2 regions of the Pullulanibacillus sp. KACC 23026 genome follow, and region 2 is predicted to be linked to the other one. Evidence: a T-box and tRNA genes for the amino acid it is inferred to sense, from the RefSeq annotation. Region 2 holds a T-box; the other holds one or more tRNA genes.
What was found. A T-box is a leader RNA that pairs with one kind of tRNA and senses whether it is charged. The one in region 2 lies ahead of proS (proline--tRNA ligase), so its partner is inferred to be a tRNA-Pro.
Positions count from the first base shown of each region.

Region 1: it encodes a tRNA-Pro, which carries the amino acid that the T-box ahead of proS (proline--tRNA ligase) is inferred to sense. The anticodon was not compared.

Region 1 covers NZ_CP119107.1:172,984-182,622, forward strand. Annotated here, with positions in the region: gene PU629_RS00810 (transcriptional regulator) at 627-1,349, opposite strand; gene PU629_RS00815 (hypothetical protein) at 1,849-2,226, opposite strand; gene PU629_RS00820 (YqhV family protein) at 2,445-2,720, opposite strand; gene PU629_RS00825 (SDR family oxidoreductase) at 2,914-3,675, shown strand; gene PU629_RS00830 (phosphotransferase family protein) at 3,818-4,759, shown strand; gene PU629_RS00835 (YbaK/EbsC family protein) at 4,812-5,306, opposite strand; tRNA gene PU629_RS00840 (tRNA-Pro) at 5,412-5,486, opposite strand; gene PU629_RS00845 (ABC transporter ATP-binding protein) at 5,809-7,527, shown strand; gene PU629_RS00850 (LLM class flavin-dependent oxidoreductase) at 7,834-8,907, shown strand; gene PU629_RS00855 (YnfA family protein) at 9,426-9,639, opposite strand, start outside.
Region 2 covers NZ_CP119107.1:2,563,340-2,572,978, forward strand. Annotated here, with positions in the region: gene PU629_RS11935 (carbon-nitrogen hydrolase family protein) at 1-698, opposite strand, end outside; gene PU629_RS11940 (hypothetical protein) at 1,038-1,586, shown strand; gene PU629_RS11945 (SRPBCC domain-containing protein) at 1,883-2,320, opposite strand; gene PU629_RS11950 (VOC family protein) at 2,386-2,748, shown strand; gene proS (proline--tRNA ligase) at 2,797-4,230, opposite strand; T-box leader at 4,267-4,460, opposite strand; gene PU629_RS11960 (LysR family transcriptional regulator) at 4,588-5,469, opposite strand; gene PU629_RS11965 (citrate synthase/methylcitrate synthase) at 5,574-6,680, shown strand; gene PU629_RS11970 (cation-translocating P-type ATPase) at 6,900-9,605, opposite strand.

The DNA.
Region 1 (9,639 bases), 2.4 Mb from region 2:
GGTCAGATTGCGGAAATAAGGGAACGACGTTACGCCTAAATTAGATGAGCGTAACGAGGCTACGCTATCCTCCGCTAAACTGGGCTGAAATGCGGAAATAAGAGAATGCCGTTACGCCTATTTCGATTGAGTGTAACGAGGCTACACTATTCTCTGCTAAACTGGGCTGAAATGCGGAAATAAGGGAACGACGTTACGCCTATTTCGATTGAGCGTAACGAGGATCCGCTATCCCCCGCTAAACTGGGCTGAAATGCGGAAATAAGGGAACGACGTCACACCTATTTTTATTAGGTGTAACGAGAATACGCTATCGTCTGCTAAACTGGGCTGAAATGCGGAAATAAGGGAACGACGTTACGCCTATTTCGATTGAGCGTAACGAGGATCCGCTATCCCCCGCTAAACTGGGCTGAAATGCGGAAATAAGGGAATGCCGTTACGCCTATTTCGATTGAGCGTAACGAGGATCCGCTATCGTCCGCGAATCGGGGCCTAATCGCGCCAATAAAGGAATGCCGTTACGCCTATTTCAGTTGAGAGTAACGAGGCTACGCTATTGCCCCGGAAATGGACTTGTTAGGCAAGATAGGCGTAACGAGAGTACGCTAAATTCAGAATGTCTCTTAAGAAGTTATGTCCATGGAGGTTACACTTTTTGTGTGAGGTCTATTATAAGGCAAGTCATTCTGCTTTTCTAGGTTTAATCGGTATGTTCTGATTCTGAGATTGCCACTTGCGATTTTTAATAGTCGGTATTCTGGTGTGGTTAGTTTGTTCAGTAAGCGTCTGGCATAATGGGGGGTTATACCTAGATGGTCGGCTACTTCTTTTGGGGTAATGGGACGGAGAAGGCGGCGAGCAAATCGGACAATCTCTGCTTCAAGCCATGATAGTTCAATAGGGATATCGGTTGAGAGGAATTTACCGATGAAGGAAAGGACAAGCTGCTCGCAAAACTTAGGTTCATCAATAATTGACGGGTAGGCTATGGGGATAAAGATCCAACCATCAAGGGCTAATAATGAATGACGCATACATAGGTCCTTGAATCTTCTTTTATCAAGATCCTTAGCATGTGGACCATACCCTTGTATCTCAATGCCGCCTCTTACATTGCCTGGCATATAAGCGAAATCTAAATAACGGTAACCATTATGGAAATCTTTAACCTCCCATTCGGCATAAAGATGATCAAAATTACCCACAACAGGATACCAGATATGTTTTAGGAATGTCATAGAACCGTGCCCCAGCCCGCTTTTTAATCGTTCACGCCTCCTAAGGTTTTTTTCCTCTTGGATAGATGCCTCCAACCAATTTTGAAATGCTTCATCAAAACGTGACATTTGATCACAAGCCTTTCTTTTTTAATTATAATGGTAAAAATTAGAAACCAAAAGAACCGATGGGTTTAATAAATGAGGTCTTCTTTGTTTGGGGGGGAATCAGGATTCAGCATGGAACGAAGGAAAATTGTTTAGAAAAGGTGGACAGGTAAATAAGTTGTGGGGATTGGGGGGAGCAAGTTAGCGGAATACTGCCGAGGCTTGAGAAAACGCTAAAAAATGAGTTGGGAGAAAGGCGGTTAAATAACTTATTCGTGATTCAAAAAGATTTCCCTTCTTTTAATCTAAAAATATTCCTCTACGTGTTGATTGCGAGTTATTCTTGGCTCCGTGATAGGTTCTTGGGGAAATTTTCATACGGATGGAGGCCCAATTACCGATCTATTGAGCTAGTATTTTACACAAATAGAGTGGTTCATGCCGAAGACGTCATGAGTAAAGATCTAATTTTAGCCGTACAAAAAAAAGACAGTGAACGGTAAGTTCGCTGTCTTTTTCATCAAAGGGATTTGCAAGCGTTCAAAACGCATTTTTCATGTGGCTCGGGATTGAGTAATCCAACGATTCGGTGTCCTTTGCGTTTTAGGAATTGGATGTCAGCCGCCACAAGACGAGGTTCTGAGGCAACGATGACTATCGCCTTATTTGGAATCTCGGAATAATATCTTTTAAGATAAGCTGATGGAATGTTGAGTGCATTGTTAATAGGAGATTTATAGGATTGGTTGAAATCTCGCAAATCAAGAATAGCCATCTGGTCAAGATGGTCAGTTACGCCATTTTTTATCTCGAGGTAAGGAAGCTTTCGCAGATGCAGGGAGTTGAGGTATAGCTTAAGTGCAACACCTACAACCAGAATACCAATTATTATAAACATAATGCCTCCTTCAATCCTGTTTGCGAATAATCTATATAAAGGCTAAAATTTCGCGAAAGTTTTAGGTTAGAATTAACAGGTTATCGGGGTCATTATAACAGCATCTCCTGAAGAAAGGAAATATTAAGTGTTGGCTCTTGAAAGTGTAAGGATTCAGGGGGGTATGGCTTTTTTTTCCAGAAGAGAGGCCCGAGTTGCTTAGCACAAGACTTGAATCCTTATTTCATTCTGGAGCCGATTAAGATCAATAAAATACCAGCAAATATAATAAAAATCCTCATAAAAGAAATTTTTTCCGCTAGGCCTAATACCCCAATGGCAGTCGTGAGGATAAGGATACATGGGCCGACTAAGGCCAAAGAGCTATTAAGAACTAAGGCCTTACTGATATCATTGAGCCGAAATATGAAAATGGCAACCGTGATTTCAATTGTTCCGGATAATACACGAAGCAGTGACATGCCGACAATTGCTTTATCAAATTCATGAAACACCTTTCATACTTCCTCTCTTTTTATATCTGTTTTATTTATATGCTAAGGGTTGTCTCATTTAGGACTAGTTCCGTTAAAAGGGCTGGAGGAAGTGATAAAATGCATCTTATATTATCGGTAACGGTAATTTGGGAAACCTAATGAAACAAGGTATACTTTATTAATTGAAGAACAGTAGAAAAGAGGGATTGGGATGAAGTTATCTGGTCATACGGTTCTTATAACAGGTGGTGCGACAGGAATTGGGCGCGCTTTTGCGGAACGTTTTTTGAAAGCAGGCAGTAAAGTTATTGTTTGCGGAAGACGGGAGACAAGGCTTCAAGAGTTCAAAGAGCAGTTTCCAGAAGCGGCTACTTATTCTTGCGATTTGACCGAGGCTTCTGAAAGAGGGGCTCTTTTTGAATGGGTAATGAAGAACCATCCTGATTTGGACGTTTTGGTGAATAATGCTGGCATTCAGCAGCGGTTCAATATCTTAAAGGCCGATGCGATGAACGAATGGGACTATTTTAATATGGAAATTCGCTCAAATATTGAAGCGCCTTTTCATTTAGCTATGCTCTTTGCTCCGCATTTAGCTGAAAAGAAAGAGGCAGCGATCATTAATGTAACCTCAGGACTTGCTTTTACGCCAATGGCCATAGCTCCGATTTATTCGGCGACAAAGGCAGCCCTTCATTCTTTTACGATGAGTTTGCGGCTCCAATTGTCGCAAACGGCTGTTGAGGTGATTGAAGTTGCTCCGCCAGCTGTCAATACAGACTTAGGCGGCGTTGGTCTGCACACCTTTGGGGCAAATGTCGATGAGTTTGCGGATTCAATTTTTGCGGGGTTGGAAGAAGGGAAATTAGAGTTTGGCTTCGGGACATCAGCAAGAGCGTTGCGACTTTCAAGAGATGAGATTGATGAAACGTGTAAAGCCATGTATGAACGAATGAAATCCTCTATTGAATAATCAAAAAAGCCGATTCATGTCATAAGATGGACAGGAATTGGCTTTTAATTTTTCGGTCTTCTTTCTCGCTTAATTTTCAATTGTTCTATAGAATAATAGATAAAAATCAGGAAAATGGCTCTATTTGAGAGGGTGTTGGGGAATGGGCAATATTATGGAATGTGTACTGCCAGAAGGCTATTTGAATGAGAATAGTCTCTTTCGATGTGAAACGCTCTACGTTGGAACAAATGGACGGAAAGTAGAACGCTTTTTTCTGACGCCCACAGAAAGCTATATTTTTAAGCCGCTCACGAATCCAAGTCAATTCGGCAAAGAGAGATGGATTTATGAACAGGTTTTGCCCGATTTGAAGGTTCCTGCCCCCAAAATCGTAGCCGCCTCTCAGTCGGATAAACCCGAACATAGCTGGATTATTTTTGAGGATATGGGGGCATTGACCCATCAGTTTGAAGAAAAGAGTGTTCTTCAAATGGCGAAAACCATTGCTCATTGGCATGCCTTTCCAATTGATCATCTGAAGGTTTCTGGTCTTCTGGGACCTAAGCCGCCAATTGCTGAAATGATCGAGACGCTATTGGCTGAAAAGAGGAATCGTCTAAACTCGTCATCATTTAAACCCTATCAATCGGTGATAGCTAAAGTATTTAAGCATCTTAATGACTCGTTAAGTCAGGAACTAGTGTTTTCGCATGGTGATCTGCATCTCGGCAATTACGCTGCAAGTGGGAATCGGGTGGTGGTCCTGGACTGGGAGCATGCTCATCTTAACATGCGGTATTGGGATTTGTATCATCTCTTGGATCTTTCCCATCCTTTATTTCCTAAGACAGTCACCTCGGATTTGCGTGAAAAGGCGCTTGACGGCTATTTAGCAGCTGTCGACCAAACAGGGAGAAGGCTTGAGCGGGGGGCTTTTAAAAAGGATTATTACACATTTTCAGCGATCTTCTCGCTATGGATGCTTCTTTTAATCGAAAAGGACTTGAAAAATCCCCCAGAAAAATGGCCAAAGGAGTGCCTGCTTGCACAATGGGATGAAACGTTGACCGCGCTGATTCAATGTGCCGAACGGTTGGAATAGCCATTTGAATTTTTTTGGGCGTTCGGTGGCCTAACGCAGAAGAAGGATTGGGTTATGAACTTTCTCCCTCCTCGTTTTGCCAGCCCTTGCAAACATCGATCCAGTCCTTTGCCGAGGAAAAGGTACTCAAATCATCTAGATTCAGTTCAATGGCTGAATGTCGGCTTCCGCAAGCGGGAAAGACGGTATGAAATCGCTTGAGTGAGACATCTAGGTAAACATCCAAATCATGCGCGAGCCCAAAAGGACAGACACCGCCGATAGCATGTCCGGTCTGTTCTAGCACCTCCTCAGGACTTAGCATGCGTGCTTTCATTCCAAAAAAGTGACGAAACTTTTTATTATCAATTTTAGCATCCCCTGCTGCCACTACTAGGACTGCCAGATCATCAGAGCCTCTAAATGATAAGGTTTTAGCGATCCGCTCAGGCTCCACGCCAATGGTAGCGGCGGCTTCTTCAACGGTTGCACTGGAAGAATCAAATTCCATAATATCATTCTCACGGTTCCACTTTTGAAAATGGGCTTTCACACTTTCTAAAGACATGGCGTTCTCCCTTTCGTTCGTTAATAAAGAAAAGCGGCTAAGTATGAAAAACGATTCTCCCAAGTGGAAGAATCGTTTTGACGCTATTCCCGCAACTTGAATCAATCGGAGCGACAGGATTTGAACCTGCGACCTCTACACCCCCAGTGTAGCGCTCGTACCAAGCTGAGCCACGCCCCGGCATCATAATCTTATCTTACCAATTTATTAGACGGACATCAAGCGAATGATTCTGAAAGTTTAATTATCTCTTGGGGTGTTTTCAAGAGCTAATGGGAGTCTGATTGTTTGTAAGTGGGGTCTTTGAAAAAAGGGGTTCAGGTCAAAGTAAATTGAGCTTCCCCATGTTATAAGGTTTTTTCATCAGTTATAATGAATGAGAATTCTTGGATAGCCCAACTTGAGAGGATCAAATTTGTCAATCCGAGTCAAGCTTCTCAGGTGACGGGCAAATTGAAAGGCTGCAGAAGTAGAAATAGATTTAAAAAAAGGGGAGAAAAGCATGGTTAAGCGTTTTTTTTCGTATTATGTCCCGCATCGGCGACTGTTCATTATGGACTTCACTTGTGCGATTATTGTTGCTATTCTAGAACTGGGGTTTCCGCTTGCGGTTCAATGGTTTATCGATTCTCTGTTGCCGCATGGGAATTGGTCTACCATTGTATCAGTGAGTGCCGGACTGCTTGCACTCTATGTCGTCAGCACGTTCTTACAATTTATCGTGAGCTATTGGGGACATATGCTTGGAATTAATATTGAAACAGATATGAGACAAGAGTTGTTTGAACATGTTCAGAAGCAATCCTTTAAGTTTTTTGATAACGTGAAGACGGGGCATATTATGAGTCGAATTACCAATGACCTGTTTGATATAGGAGAGCTTGCTCATCATGGACCAGAGGATCTCTTTATTACGATTATGACGATTCTTGGTGCCTTTTTAATCATGCTCAGAATTAATATGACTTTGGCTCTTGTGACGGTTTGTGTATTGCCTTTTCTCACTCTATTGATTGTGATTTGTAATTTGAAAATGAATAAATCGTGGGATCGGATGTATGAGGATATTGGGAATGTGAATGCACGGGTAGAGGACAGTGTTTCCGGAGCCCGAGTTGTTCAGTCGTTTACGAATGAGCGCCATGAGATTTCCCTTTTCCGTAAGAATAATCAGACGTATCGAAAAGCCAAGCTTGGCGCTTATTTTACCATGTCCTATAGTGACGCAGGTATTTATATGTTGACTCGCTTTATGATGCTTATTGTCCTGGTGCTCGGGGCTTGGCTGAGCTTTAAGCACAGACTTTCTTATGGGGAACTGGTGAGTTTTGTTTTATATGTAAACGTATTGTTCAAGCCAGTTGATAAAATCAGTGCGTTAATGGAGCTTTATCCAAGAGGCATGGCAGGGTTTAAGCGATTCATGGACTTGTTAAGAGAAGAACCAGAGGTCGTCAATCGTGAGAATGCCATCGAGGCTTCCGAATTAAAAGGTGACATTCAGTTTGAGCACGTCCGATTCCAATATGATGATAATAAACCGGTGTTGAAAGGAATTGACCTAAGGATTCAAGCGGGAGAAACGGTTGCATTTGTCGGCCCGTCTGGAGCAGGGAAAAGTACGATTTGCACACTCATCCCTCGTTTTTATGATGTGAATGAAGGACGGATTACGATAGATGGAATTGATGTTCGTGATATGACGAAGGAATCCCTTCGTTCGCAGATTGGGATTGTTCAGCAGGACGTGTTCCTTTTTACAGGCACATTAAGGGAAAATATTGCTTATGGGAAGTTGAACGCGACAGATGAGGACATACAGGATGCGGCAAGACGAGCCCATCTGGAGGAGTTTATTCATTCCTTGCCGGACGGCTATGAGACCCAAATCGGGGAAAGAGGTCTGAAACTCTCAGGCGGTCAAAAGCAACGTATTGCCATCGCACGCATGTTCTTGAAGAATCCACCCATTTTGATTTTAGATGAAGCAACCTCTGCTCTGGATACCGAGACCGAAATGATTATTCAAAGTGCTTTGAATGAGCTTGCTAAGAATCGAACAACCTTGATTATTGCCCATCGACTGGCAACGATTCGACACGCGGACCGAATCGTTGTCGTCACAGAGGACGGGATTGCAGAGGAAGGCCGTCATGATGAATTAGTGGAAAAAGGCGGTGTGTTCGCAAACCTTCATCGTTTCCAGTACCAAATGCAATAATGAGAATAAAAGGGAGAGAGGCCGTGCCCTAGGAAAGCGATGTAGTTTAACTAGCGTTTCATAACTGACTTAACTTATAAATGAAAAACCGAACCCATCACGTTAAAGGTGTGAATAGGTTCGGTTTTTTCTATTCGTCAACTACTTCTCTGTCCCAGCCTCTTATAGTTTATTTTTCGTGACAAACGTCTAATTCCTAAAGGACAGGGTTCGTTCACTTTGGTTTAAGAATATAGTATATCTGACCATAGAATTTCTTTAGACTATTTCTATAAATATAGATCGTACAAAGTCGGAGGGAGAGCGATGATTGGAGACAATACAAGCAAAAACAGGGGAATGGAAATAGGTATTTATTCTTTAGCCGACTTATCCCCCAATCCTCATACTGGGAAGGCAATCAGTGCCGACCAGCGGCTTGAAGAACTCATTCAAGCGGCAAAACTTGCTGATGAAGCAGGCTTGGATGTTTTTGGATTAGGTGAGCATCACCGTTTAGATTATGCTATTTCGACTCCTGTAGTAGCTCTTTCAGCTATCTCACAAGTGACGAAACAGATCAAACTTACAAGCGCGACGACTGTCTTAAATACAGTGGACCCTGTTAGACTGTTTGAAGAATTTGCAACGCTTGATATTTTATCCAAAGGAAGGGCAGAGATTATTGCCGGTCGCGGGGCATTTGGCGAAGCTTTTTCATTGTTTGGCTATGACCGATCGCATTATGACCAATTATTTGAGGAACATCTGGATTTACTTCAGAAGCTAAATACATCCAAAAAAGTAACGTGGAGCGGGCGCTATCGAACACCCCTTCATGATGCAGAAATTGCCCCTCGCCCTGCCCAGAAAAAGATTCCTATATGGGTTGGCGTAGGAGGAACGCTTGAGAGTGCTTCCAGAGCAGGCCGATATGGAGCGGGCTTAGCGATGGGGATTTTGTTAGGAGACTGGCAACGCTTCAAGGCGCTCGCGGACCTTTACCGGCAGGCGGGTCAACAAGCAGGTTATTCGCCGACTGAATTACAAGTGGGCGTGACCGGTCATGCGTTTATTGGAAAGACGACTCAACAAGCGCTTGATGAGTATTATCCCTATCACGCTAATTATTGGATGACGCTGAATCAGCAACTGGGTAAGCCGACAACACCAGCGATCCGTGACGAATTCAATTTTCAAGCCTCACCCGATCAAGCCTTATTTGTAGGAAGCCCTCAGCAGGTAACGGAAAAAATTTTGCGCCAATATGAAGCGTTTGGGCATCGGCGTTTCTTAGCCCAGATCGACATTGGCGGCATGCCTTTTAAAACAGTTGCCAAGAATATTGAGCTTTTAGCCACCGAGGTTGCTCCTGCCGTAAGAAAAGCAACCCAGTCATAATTTTAAACAGGGTGGTTTGGCAAAACTTACTTATAAAGGGGCCTTAGCCAATTTCTCGAGGCTCCTTTTTATAAATCCGTAATCGGTTCAATAGGTGATATATCCTAGACTAAAGCTGCTCAGGCAATCGAAAGCCATCTCCAATTTTTAGCGAGCCCAGAAACACGGTGGCCTATGAATTATTTGAAGGGACTCGTTTTAGTGAAGGACTGGTTGGACCGGTTACTTTGCTGCTGAATAGTCTCTTTTTTCATTTGAGGGGGGTTTTTGTTAGGTGAATAGGAGCATTTTACATGTAGGGATGTCCTTGTATCGATTCAAGAAACGCGGGCATCCCTTGTTTCTTAGTGAGCTAACTTACTTGCTTTTATTTTTCTGGACTCTAATAAAGTTCAGCCCAACTAGTGTAAGCCCCCCCATGAAGCATGCAAAAACGGCCATGTAAGCACCGTCGGTCATTAGCCCTCACCTCCAAATTGAATCATCATCTTAGGAATTCCCCAAGTGGGTTGAAAACATTAGTGACGGGGTGCAAAGAGGATGATCGAGGCGCCGATTAGGCACACTGCTGCACCGATCCAATCATAACTATCGGGTGTTTTTTTATCGATCCACCAGCCCCATAAGATGGATAGGAAGATAAAAACACCGCCATAAGCGGCGTACACACGGCCGAAGGAAGGAAAAGCTTGGAAGGCAGCAATAATTCCATACAGGATGAGACTAATACCG
Region 2 (9,639 bases):
ACATCATTCGGTGTGATGATAGCAGCCTGCCCGAAGTTGCCTCTCATAAAGTCAACGGTCTGAAGCGATCCAACCGTTCCAGTTGTCACAACATAGACTTGATTTTCAATAGCTCTCGCATGACTTGAGTATCTCACGCGATGGAAACCGTGGCGATCATCTGTACAAGAAGGACAGAAAATAACATCTGCCCCTTTCGCTTTTGCCATGCGAACAATTTCAGGAAATTCAATGTCATAGCAAGTTAACATTGCGATGGTTCCTTTTTCTGTCTCGAATACTTGAAGAGCCTCTCCTGGACTCATGTTCCATTCATCGACTTCTGTCGGTGTCATGTGAAGCTTCGCCTGCTCTGCTATTCTTCCGTCTGGATAAAACAGGTGAGCAACATTATATAATTTTCCGTTTCTATTAATAACATGCGTTCCCGCAATAATGTGCATATTGGTTTGGGTCGCGAAAGTGGTAAACAATGAATGATATTGCTCTGTGAAATGGTGAAGCTGGTCAATGGTTAACGGCTCACCAAATTCATTTTGAATAGACATGAGTTGAGTGGTAAAAAATTCAGGGAATATGATAAAATCAGAAGAAAATTCTTCTGCAGTTTTAATATAGTGCTCGACTTGCCGTGCAAATTCATCAAATGAATCGATCGTATGCAAATGATATTGCACCGCTGAAACTCTTAGCTTCATTAACAAACCTTCTTTCTAATAGAAATCTCCAAAAAGCAACCATTTAACAGGCAATGAGACTATTATAACAAATTAACGAAAGCCTACTACCTGAATGACCTTTGTGAAATCACGTCTTTGAATTTCTTCGTGTGCTGGCTTGTCCGGAAGAAGCGTGTTGCAGCGCCTCACTTGCAGACATAAAGATGAAATTCAGGTACATAATTCACCAGATAAACTTCGCCCAATTTTTTCTAGTGTGCTGTCTTGTCTGGACTTTCAATTTTATCATTTTCATGCGAACAAGTGTTTTCTTTTGTCGAATTTTGGGTTATAATATGGGTAAAGGAGGTGAGTGTTATGAGTGAGGAATTACTTTTGGAGATCGTGAATGAGATCAAAGAAATGAAGAAGGAAATGGTCACCAAATCCGACTTGACTAATTTCGCGACAAAGGATGACTTAAAGAACTTTGCTACAAAAGAAGATCTTAAGCATTTTGCTACCAAGGATGACCTTAAGAACTTCGCTACTAAAGAAGATCTTAAGCATTTTGCTACCAAGGATGACCTTAAGAACTTCGCTACTAAAGAAGATCTTAAGAATTTTGCTACCAAGGATGACCTTAAGAATTTCCCTACTAAGGAGGATCTTAAGAATTTTGCTACAAAGGATGACCTTAAGAATTTCCCTACTAAGGAGGATCTTAAGAACTTTGCTACAAAAGAGGATGTTGCGGAAATTCCATTTATAAAAGCAGCTGTTCAGGATTTGGCTGTTAAAGTGGATGAACTGACTGGTAGAGTGAGTGTTATTGAAAAGGAAATGGTTCGAAAAGTGGATTTGGAATATATTCATCAGAAAATCGCCGAGCATGATCGAGAAATTTTCTATTTAAAAAGCCATTGATAAAGTCATAAAATAAACTGACTCATTTTTTACCAGCCTGGTTCGCACTGGGTTGGTTTTGTTTTTCACTTAACGTCATTTGAAATTCATTCTCACTATAAGAACTAATTGGACGTCCCATTTCCTCAATTCAAAGCGACTTGCATGACCCCCACTTTTTTTTCTACTAACGATAGATTCACAATATTCCGATTTTCCAACATGGCAAATCTCTTATGCTCTTAAGAAATAAAAAAAGACTATCCTCTTTTTTTCTTAGAGAATAACCTTTATTCAATCAAGCTGCAGCAAATAGCTTACTTTTTTATCAAACTAGCTCTTAGTGTTGTCACAGCGAATTCCAAATAAGCTTTAAGACAGGTTAACGTATAGACCCATCCCCCTTTATTATCTAATAGGTAAAGAATTTGATCCTCATGATTAACACTGAAGCCTTCCTCTTCAATGACAACGGATGTGCTGTGATCCTCTAGTTCAGTAAAGAAAATGCTTACTTTATTGCCTTCTCCATTCGTGCCCCAGTGAAAAACGATTTTCTTATTAGCCTCAAGCTCAGCAATTTTAATATCACCTTGAGCGTTGTATTCTTCATATCTCAAAGTAACGGTTTTTCCCTGCTCCCATCTTTCAGAGCAGGAAGAAAACCAGAAGCCGCCTATTTTCTCGGGGTCAACAAAAGCTTCGAAAATCTCCTTAGCCGGTTTTTCTATTTTAATTTTGGTTAAATTATTCATTACATTTCCTCGCATTCTTTTTTTAGGTATATTAAGAGTAACATACAAAATATCGGAGGTTAATCATGCCAAAAATCAAATTTTGTACTATACCAGTAGCTAATCAAGATCGCGCCTTAAAGTTCTATACAGACTGTTTGGGATGCGAGTGTTTAACAGATCAGCCTTTTGGCAATGGAACACGCTGGATCGAAGTGGGTTGGAAAAATCGCGAAACAACCTTTGTCCTCTTTACCCCTCCTGGAATGGAAAGCCAAATTGGCGGATTCGCCATGGCCTCAATCAGTACAGAGAATATCGATCATACATATAAGGAATGGGCTGCAAAAGGGGTTGAGTTTGTAGAACCGCCTAAGAAACAGCCTTGGGGAACTCAGGCCATCTTTAAGGATAGTGAAGGCAATACATTTGTCATGACGCAAGATTAAGTAACAACAGGCAGGATCCTCATAAAATAGGTTTCCTACCTGAATTTCTTAATAAGCCTTCGCCCAATAGACAAGATGCTCTGCTTTTTCTCCGCAATACACGCACGTATCCGATGGCTTTTGGAACTCTTTAAGAGGCATGCATCTGGATGTAGCTCCTGTTTCTTCTTTAATTTGCTCCTCACAATCCACTTTACCGCACCACATCGATTGAATAAACCCAGTCTCGTTTTCAAGCTTCTCTTTAAATTCTTTCATATTAGAGGCAGCAGATGTCTTTTTCTCAAGGTGCCCCTTTGCTTTGTTATATAAGTCCTGCTGGATACTTAGAAGCATGGACTGAATCTCTGATAACAGGATATCCGCCTTTACAATTTTCTTTTCACCCGTATCCCTTCTAACCAATACAACCTGGTTTTGTTCAAGATCACGCGGTCCTACTTCAAGCCGAATAGGCACACCCTTCATTTCATATTCATTGAATTTCCAACCGGGTGTTTTATCACTTGAATCTAGATGCACTCGGACTTCTGAAGATAGAGACTCCTTTAGATTATAAGCGGCATCAAGGACCCCTTCTTTATGTTGGGCAATGGGAACGATGACGACCTGAATAGGCGCTATTTTAGGTGGGACCACAAGGCCGCGATTATCGCCATGAACCATAATCATGGCGCCAATTATTCGTGTCGTAAAGCCCCAAGAAGTTTGCTTAACATATTGCCGGTTACCCACTCGATCGGTAAATTGAATGTCGAAGGCCTTCGCAAAGCCCTCTCCAAAATAATGGGAGGTGCCAGCCTGTAATGCTTTTCCGTCATGCATAAGGCTTTCAATCGTATAGGTTGATACAGCACCTGCAAACTTTTCTTTTTCTGTCTTTTTACCTTTTACTACTGGAAGGGCGAGATACTCCTCACAAATAGAGGCATAGACGTTCAACATTTTTATCGTTTCTTCAATCGCTTCTTCTTCAGTCTCATGACAGGTATGACCCTCCTGCCATAAAAACTCAAGTGTTCTTAGGAATGGGCGTGTCGTCTTCTCCCACCTCACCACATTTGACCATTGATTATAAAGCTTTGGCAAGTCGCGATAGGAATGAATTATAGTTTTATAGTGTTCACCAAATAAAACTTCTGAAGTCGGCCTCACACATAAACGTTCCGCAAGCTCTTCTTCACCGCCATGAGTGACCCACGCAACCTCTGGGGCGAAACCTTCAATATGATCCTTTTCTTTCTGAAGTAAACTTTCTGGAATGAATAATGGCATATACACATTTTCATGCCCGGTTTCTTTAATTCTTTTGTCTAGTTCCTGCTTTATATTTTCCCAAAGCCGATAGCCATACGGACGGAGAATCATGCTTCCTCTTACACTGGAGTAGTCAATCAATTCCGCTTTTGTCACGACATCCGTGTACCATTTTGCAAAATCGTCCTCCATCGACGTAATACGTTCCACAAATTCCTTCGCCATCTTAATCCTCCTTAAAAATAAAAAGCGATGCTAAAGACTAGGAACCATTGCTGGCGGTACCATCCTAGTTTAAAGCATCGCTTTACACTCTATTGTGATAACGGCACAAACCGCTGTATGATCATACAGGACTCTTAGGCAGGTTCATCTGAAGATACATTAGGAACTTGCACCACCCGTTCCCTCTCTGAAAAGCTCTTCAAATTACTGATCCTAATCAACGTCATTTTTATTGTTCTCATCATAGACGATTCTCAAACAAATGGCAATACCCAAACCTAATGGAATCGCTTAATTTCAAGACAAATTTGGAACTTTCCATCTCATCTGCCCTCGATCAAATGAGTTGACCTCACATTAGGTTCCATATAGCTGTTTCATCCTGTGAAGAAATAGACTCGCCTCTGATTTTCCTCTTTTATATAAGGCATATGTTTTCGCGAGAGGCAAAGAGAGACCTGGAAAATCAACATCCAGCAATCTTCCTTCTAACAATTCCCTTCGAATCGTTAAGCGCGGCAAAAAGGACAGACCAATTCCCTGTTCTATAAATCGTTTAGTTACCTCCACTTGTGAAACCATCATGGAACGAAATGTATAGTTTAAATGCCTCAACTGTTCCAATAACGGTTCCCAATACTCCGGATGATTTTGAGTAAGAAGGATGTTGTCCTGAAGCAACTGATCGATGTCAAAGCCAGGTGCGGTTTCTAAATCCATGCCATCATGAGGCACAACAAACAGAACCGGATCTTCCTGAACCACTTGACAGGTGACATCCTTAAATTTGCCGTTCATTCGCGATAAACCCAAGTCACATACACCAGACAAAACGAGTTCCTCAATGACCTCGGATTCGACGACCTTCACCTCCACTTCTACATTTGGATTTTCAGATAGATAGTCTCTTAATATGTAGGGAAGTGAATAGGTGGCAATGAGTGGCGAAACAGCTAATTTCAATGTTGTTTCAAAGCCTTGTTTATATCTCTGAATGGTTTCAAAGCCTCGCTCATCCAGATCAACCATCTCTTTGGCATAAGGCAAAAACCGCTGTCCCCCTTCAGTAAGAAAAATATGGCGGCCTTGTTTCTCAAACAACTTACAGCCCAAATACGCTTCCAGTAACTTAATATGGACGGAAACAGTGGGTTGAGAGATAAATAACAGTTCAGAAGTCTTTCTAAAATTCTCTGTTTTGGCGGCTGATAAAAAGGTGTGAAGCCACTTTGTCTCCATATATATAGCCCCTCATCATTTAATAAATTTAATTAAAATCATTAATTTTATTTAATTTTTTTAAACAATTATCAACAGTATACTACTTAATAGAAGGGGGTTGTATAGAAATGTTAAATAAAGGACTTAAGGATGTTTTGGTATCTGACACCAAGCTTAGTTTTATAGATGGAAAAGCAGGCTTACTCATTTATCGAGGTGTCGAGGCGAAGAAGCTCGCACTCCAACATACATTTGAAGAAGTTGCTCACTTATTGTGGTACGGGTATTTGCCGAACGCTGATGAATTGGATCAATTACAGCTGCGATTGAAAAAAGGAAGAGCGCTTCCAGCTTCACTCAAGGCCATCCTTGAAGCCTTACCGGTTGAAATGGATCTGATGAGTGTTCTTCGTACGGCTGTTTCTTCACTTGGAACTCCGGATCATGCTTGGCCGCCAACTGTTGAAGAAGCGATCGATTTAACAGCAAAACTCCCCACCATTATCGCCTATCGATACAGAAAACAATTGGGTCTAGAGCCTGTTGATCCAAATGAAGATTACACCCATGTAAAAAACTATTTATATATGCTAAGGGGAACAGAGCCTTCATCTGCCCATGTAAAGGCTCTCGAATCATACATGATTCTCACGATGGAACACGGCATGAACGCTTCTACCTTTACCGCTCGTGTCATCTCCTCCTCTGAATCGGATCTTATTTCCGCGATTACAGGGGCAATCGGTACGATGAAAGGGCCGCTTCATGGAGGAGCACCGACGGGTGTCCTTAACATGCTGGATGAAATCAAAGTAAAAGAGAATGTAGAGGGCTGGTTAAGATCAAAGCTTTCGTCTGGTGAAAAAATCATGGGCTTCGGCCACCGCGTATACAAAACAAAAGATCCGCGGGCGATAGCCTTAAAAGAAATTTCCTCACAAATAGGCGGCGAAGATCCATGGCTTGATCTTGCTAATTTTTTAGAGCAACGAGCGATTGAATTGCTTGAAAAATACAAACCAGGACGCAAGCTTTATACAAATGTTGAATTTTATGCTGCAGCGATCATGAAGGCGATCGGGCTGGATCCATCCCTTTTTACACCAACTTTCTCAGCTAGCCGAATTGTAGGATGGACTGCCCACGTTTTAGAACAGGCAGAGGCTAATACCATTTACCGCCCCTCTGCTAACTATATAGGAGAACTCCCGGCTAACTTAATAAAATAATTACCAGGATAGGTTCTGTTCTATTTTTTGATTAAGAGAAATTTCTCCGCTTATTTATCAAACTCGCTTAAGTGTCAAATGACCATTTTCATAGAGGCAAATGTAAAAGGCTTAGAGATCGTTACATCTCTAAGCCTTTTTGATGGTGAAGTTTGTAAGTGACCAATTTTGATCCTCACAAATGAAAACCCGTTAGCTTGTCACATGCTGTTTTTATTATTAATGGCTGCTTACGCGACTTGCTGTTGTTCTTTTGTCCTTCTTGAAAAGCTGATTGCCTGACAATAAGAAAGTTGGGATTGCAGCAAGACCTAAGACGAGCAGCCAATCACGAACGGTTAACGGAACAGTGTGGAAGACCGGCTGCAGAACGGGAACATACATGACGACTAGCATCAGTAAAATCGATGAAAAAACCGCAAGTACAAGATACCGGTTTTCAAAAGGATTTCGATCAAAGATGGAACGCTCGCTTCGGCAATCAAACACATGAATCAGTTGGGCCATGACGAGCGTAACAAAGGCGACACTTTGCGCTTTTAACAGATCATCCGGATCGCCATTTAGAGTGATCCAGAACGCCGCTGTTGTCGCAACACCGATCAGAAAGCCTCTTGAGATAATTTTCCAGCCAAGCCCTCGTGCGAAGACACCTTCATTAGTCGGTCTTGGTCCGCGTTTCATGACATTGTCTTCAGCTTGGTCAACGCCAAGGGCCATGGCAGGCAGTCCGTCTGTCACAAGGTTAACCCACAGAATTTGGATAGGAAGTAAAGGAAGCGGAAGGGCGAGCATCATCGCAATCAGCATCACAAGAATCTCACCGACATTGGATGCTAACAAGTAGCGAATAAACTTGCGGATGTTTTCATAGATATTACGTCCCTCTTCAACCGCTGCTTTAATGGATGAAAAATTGTCATCGCTTAAGACAAGAGCTGCGGCTTCCTTCGCTACATCCGTTCCTGTATTCCCCATCGCAATACCAATGTTGGCGGATTTGATCGCTGGTGCATCATTAACTCCATCCCCCGTCATGGCCACAACATGCCCTTTCTTCTGTAACGCTTTAACAATTTTTAATTTATGTTCTGGAGAAACGCGAGCATACACGTAGATATCCTCAACTTGATTGACGAGTTCATCCTCAGTCAACGCTGAAAGTGCGGCCCCATCCATAACCTTCCCATGAGCAGGTAATAGATCAAGCTGGCGGGCAATCGCACTCGCTGTAACGGCATGATCCCCTGTAATCATGACAGTCTTTATTCCAGCTTCCCGGCATTCCGCAATCGCTTTTTTCACTTCCGGACGCGGCGGATCAATCATGCCTTGGAGTCCAACAAAAGTTAAACCTTTTTCCACCTGATCGGCTTCTGAGCTTGGTTTACTCTGATAAATCGGCTTATAGGCTACAGCAATATTCCTTAATGCTTTTCGGCCAAGCTGATCGATGGCTTCTTCAATTGCATTGGTATGCTTAGAACGTTTTAACTCACGTGTTCCATTCCACATGATATAATCACAGCGGGAAAGCAGAACATCAGGCGCTCCTTTTACCACAGCAAATTGTTCACCGCTCGGCTTTTCAACAATAACACTCATCATCTTACGACTGGAATCAAACGGAAAAGTTTGGACGATTTTATAAGATGGACTCAATCCTTGTTTAGTAATACCCGCCTTTTTGCCGCTTTCTAAAAGAGCAATTTCAGTTGGGTCGCCAAGTTGTGTAGGCTTGTCCCCATCCTCCTGATCAATCACCGCATCATTACAAAGAACCGCATATTCAAGCAGTTGCTTTAGCGTTGTTTCATTTTCTATATGCATAGGTCGGCCATCTTTTTTAAAACGGTCCACCTTTGGATCCTCCGGCACATCCCATGTTTTTCCATCCGTCCAAAGATGAGTGACCGTCATTTTATTTTGAGTAAGAGTCCCCGTTTTATCCGAACAAATGACCGTTGCAGACCCTAAAGTTTCGACTGCCGGAAGCTTTCTAACAATGGCATGACGCCTAATCATTTTCTGCACACCTAATGCTAGAGCAATCGTTACTATCGCTGGTAATCCTTCGGGGATAGCAGCTACAGCGAGTGACACACCTGAAAGAATCATATGAGTGAGCTCATGCCCACGATAGACCCCTAATAATACTACCAATACGGTCAATCCAATAGACAAATAAATAAGAGTACGTCCAAGCTGCTCAAGCTTCATTTGCAATGGGGTAGACAGCTTCTCAGCGCTCTGTATGAGTCCTGCAATCTTACCCATTTCTGTATCCATACCGGTTTCCGTGACGATACCAACACCTGTTCCTTGTGTCACCATCGTCCCCATAAACCCTCGGTTGGACTGATCCCCTAGAGGCAGATCATCGCCATGAATGGGCTCTGATTGTTTCTGTGAGGGAACGGACTCGCCTGTCAGTGCCGACTCCTCTACGTGCAAATTGGAAGCGGAGAAAAAGCGAAGATCAGCGCCTATACGGTCACCACTTTCAACCTTAACGATATCTCCGACCACCAATTCTTTCGCAGGAATGTTCATCCATTTTCCCTCTCTTAGAACGAGTGAATGGGGCGCTGACAGCTCCCTGAGCGCATCAAGTGATTTTTCAGCACGTTGCTCTTGAATGTAGCCAAGTATGCCATTCATGATGACAATAAGAAAAATAGCGACTGCATCGAGGTATTCTCCTAAAAAAGCAGATAACAAAATGGCTGCAAATAACACATAAATCATGAAATCCTTGAACTGTGATAGGAAAATCGAGAGCGCTGATGGCTTGTCTTGCTCTTTTAATTCATTAAAGCCATTTGCCTTCAATCGCCTCTGACTTTCCTCTTGGGTCAGCCCTTTATGACGATCACTATCGAGCTGTTCCTCAACAGCTTGTGCAGTTTGTTTATACCAATCCATCTTCCTCACCTCTAGTAGATTCGACTATATGTCT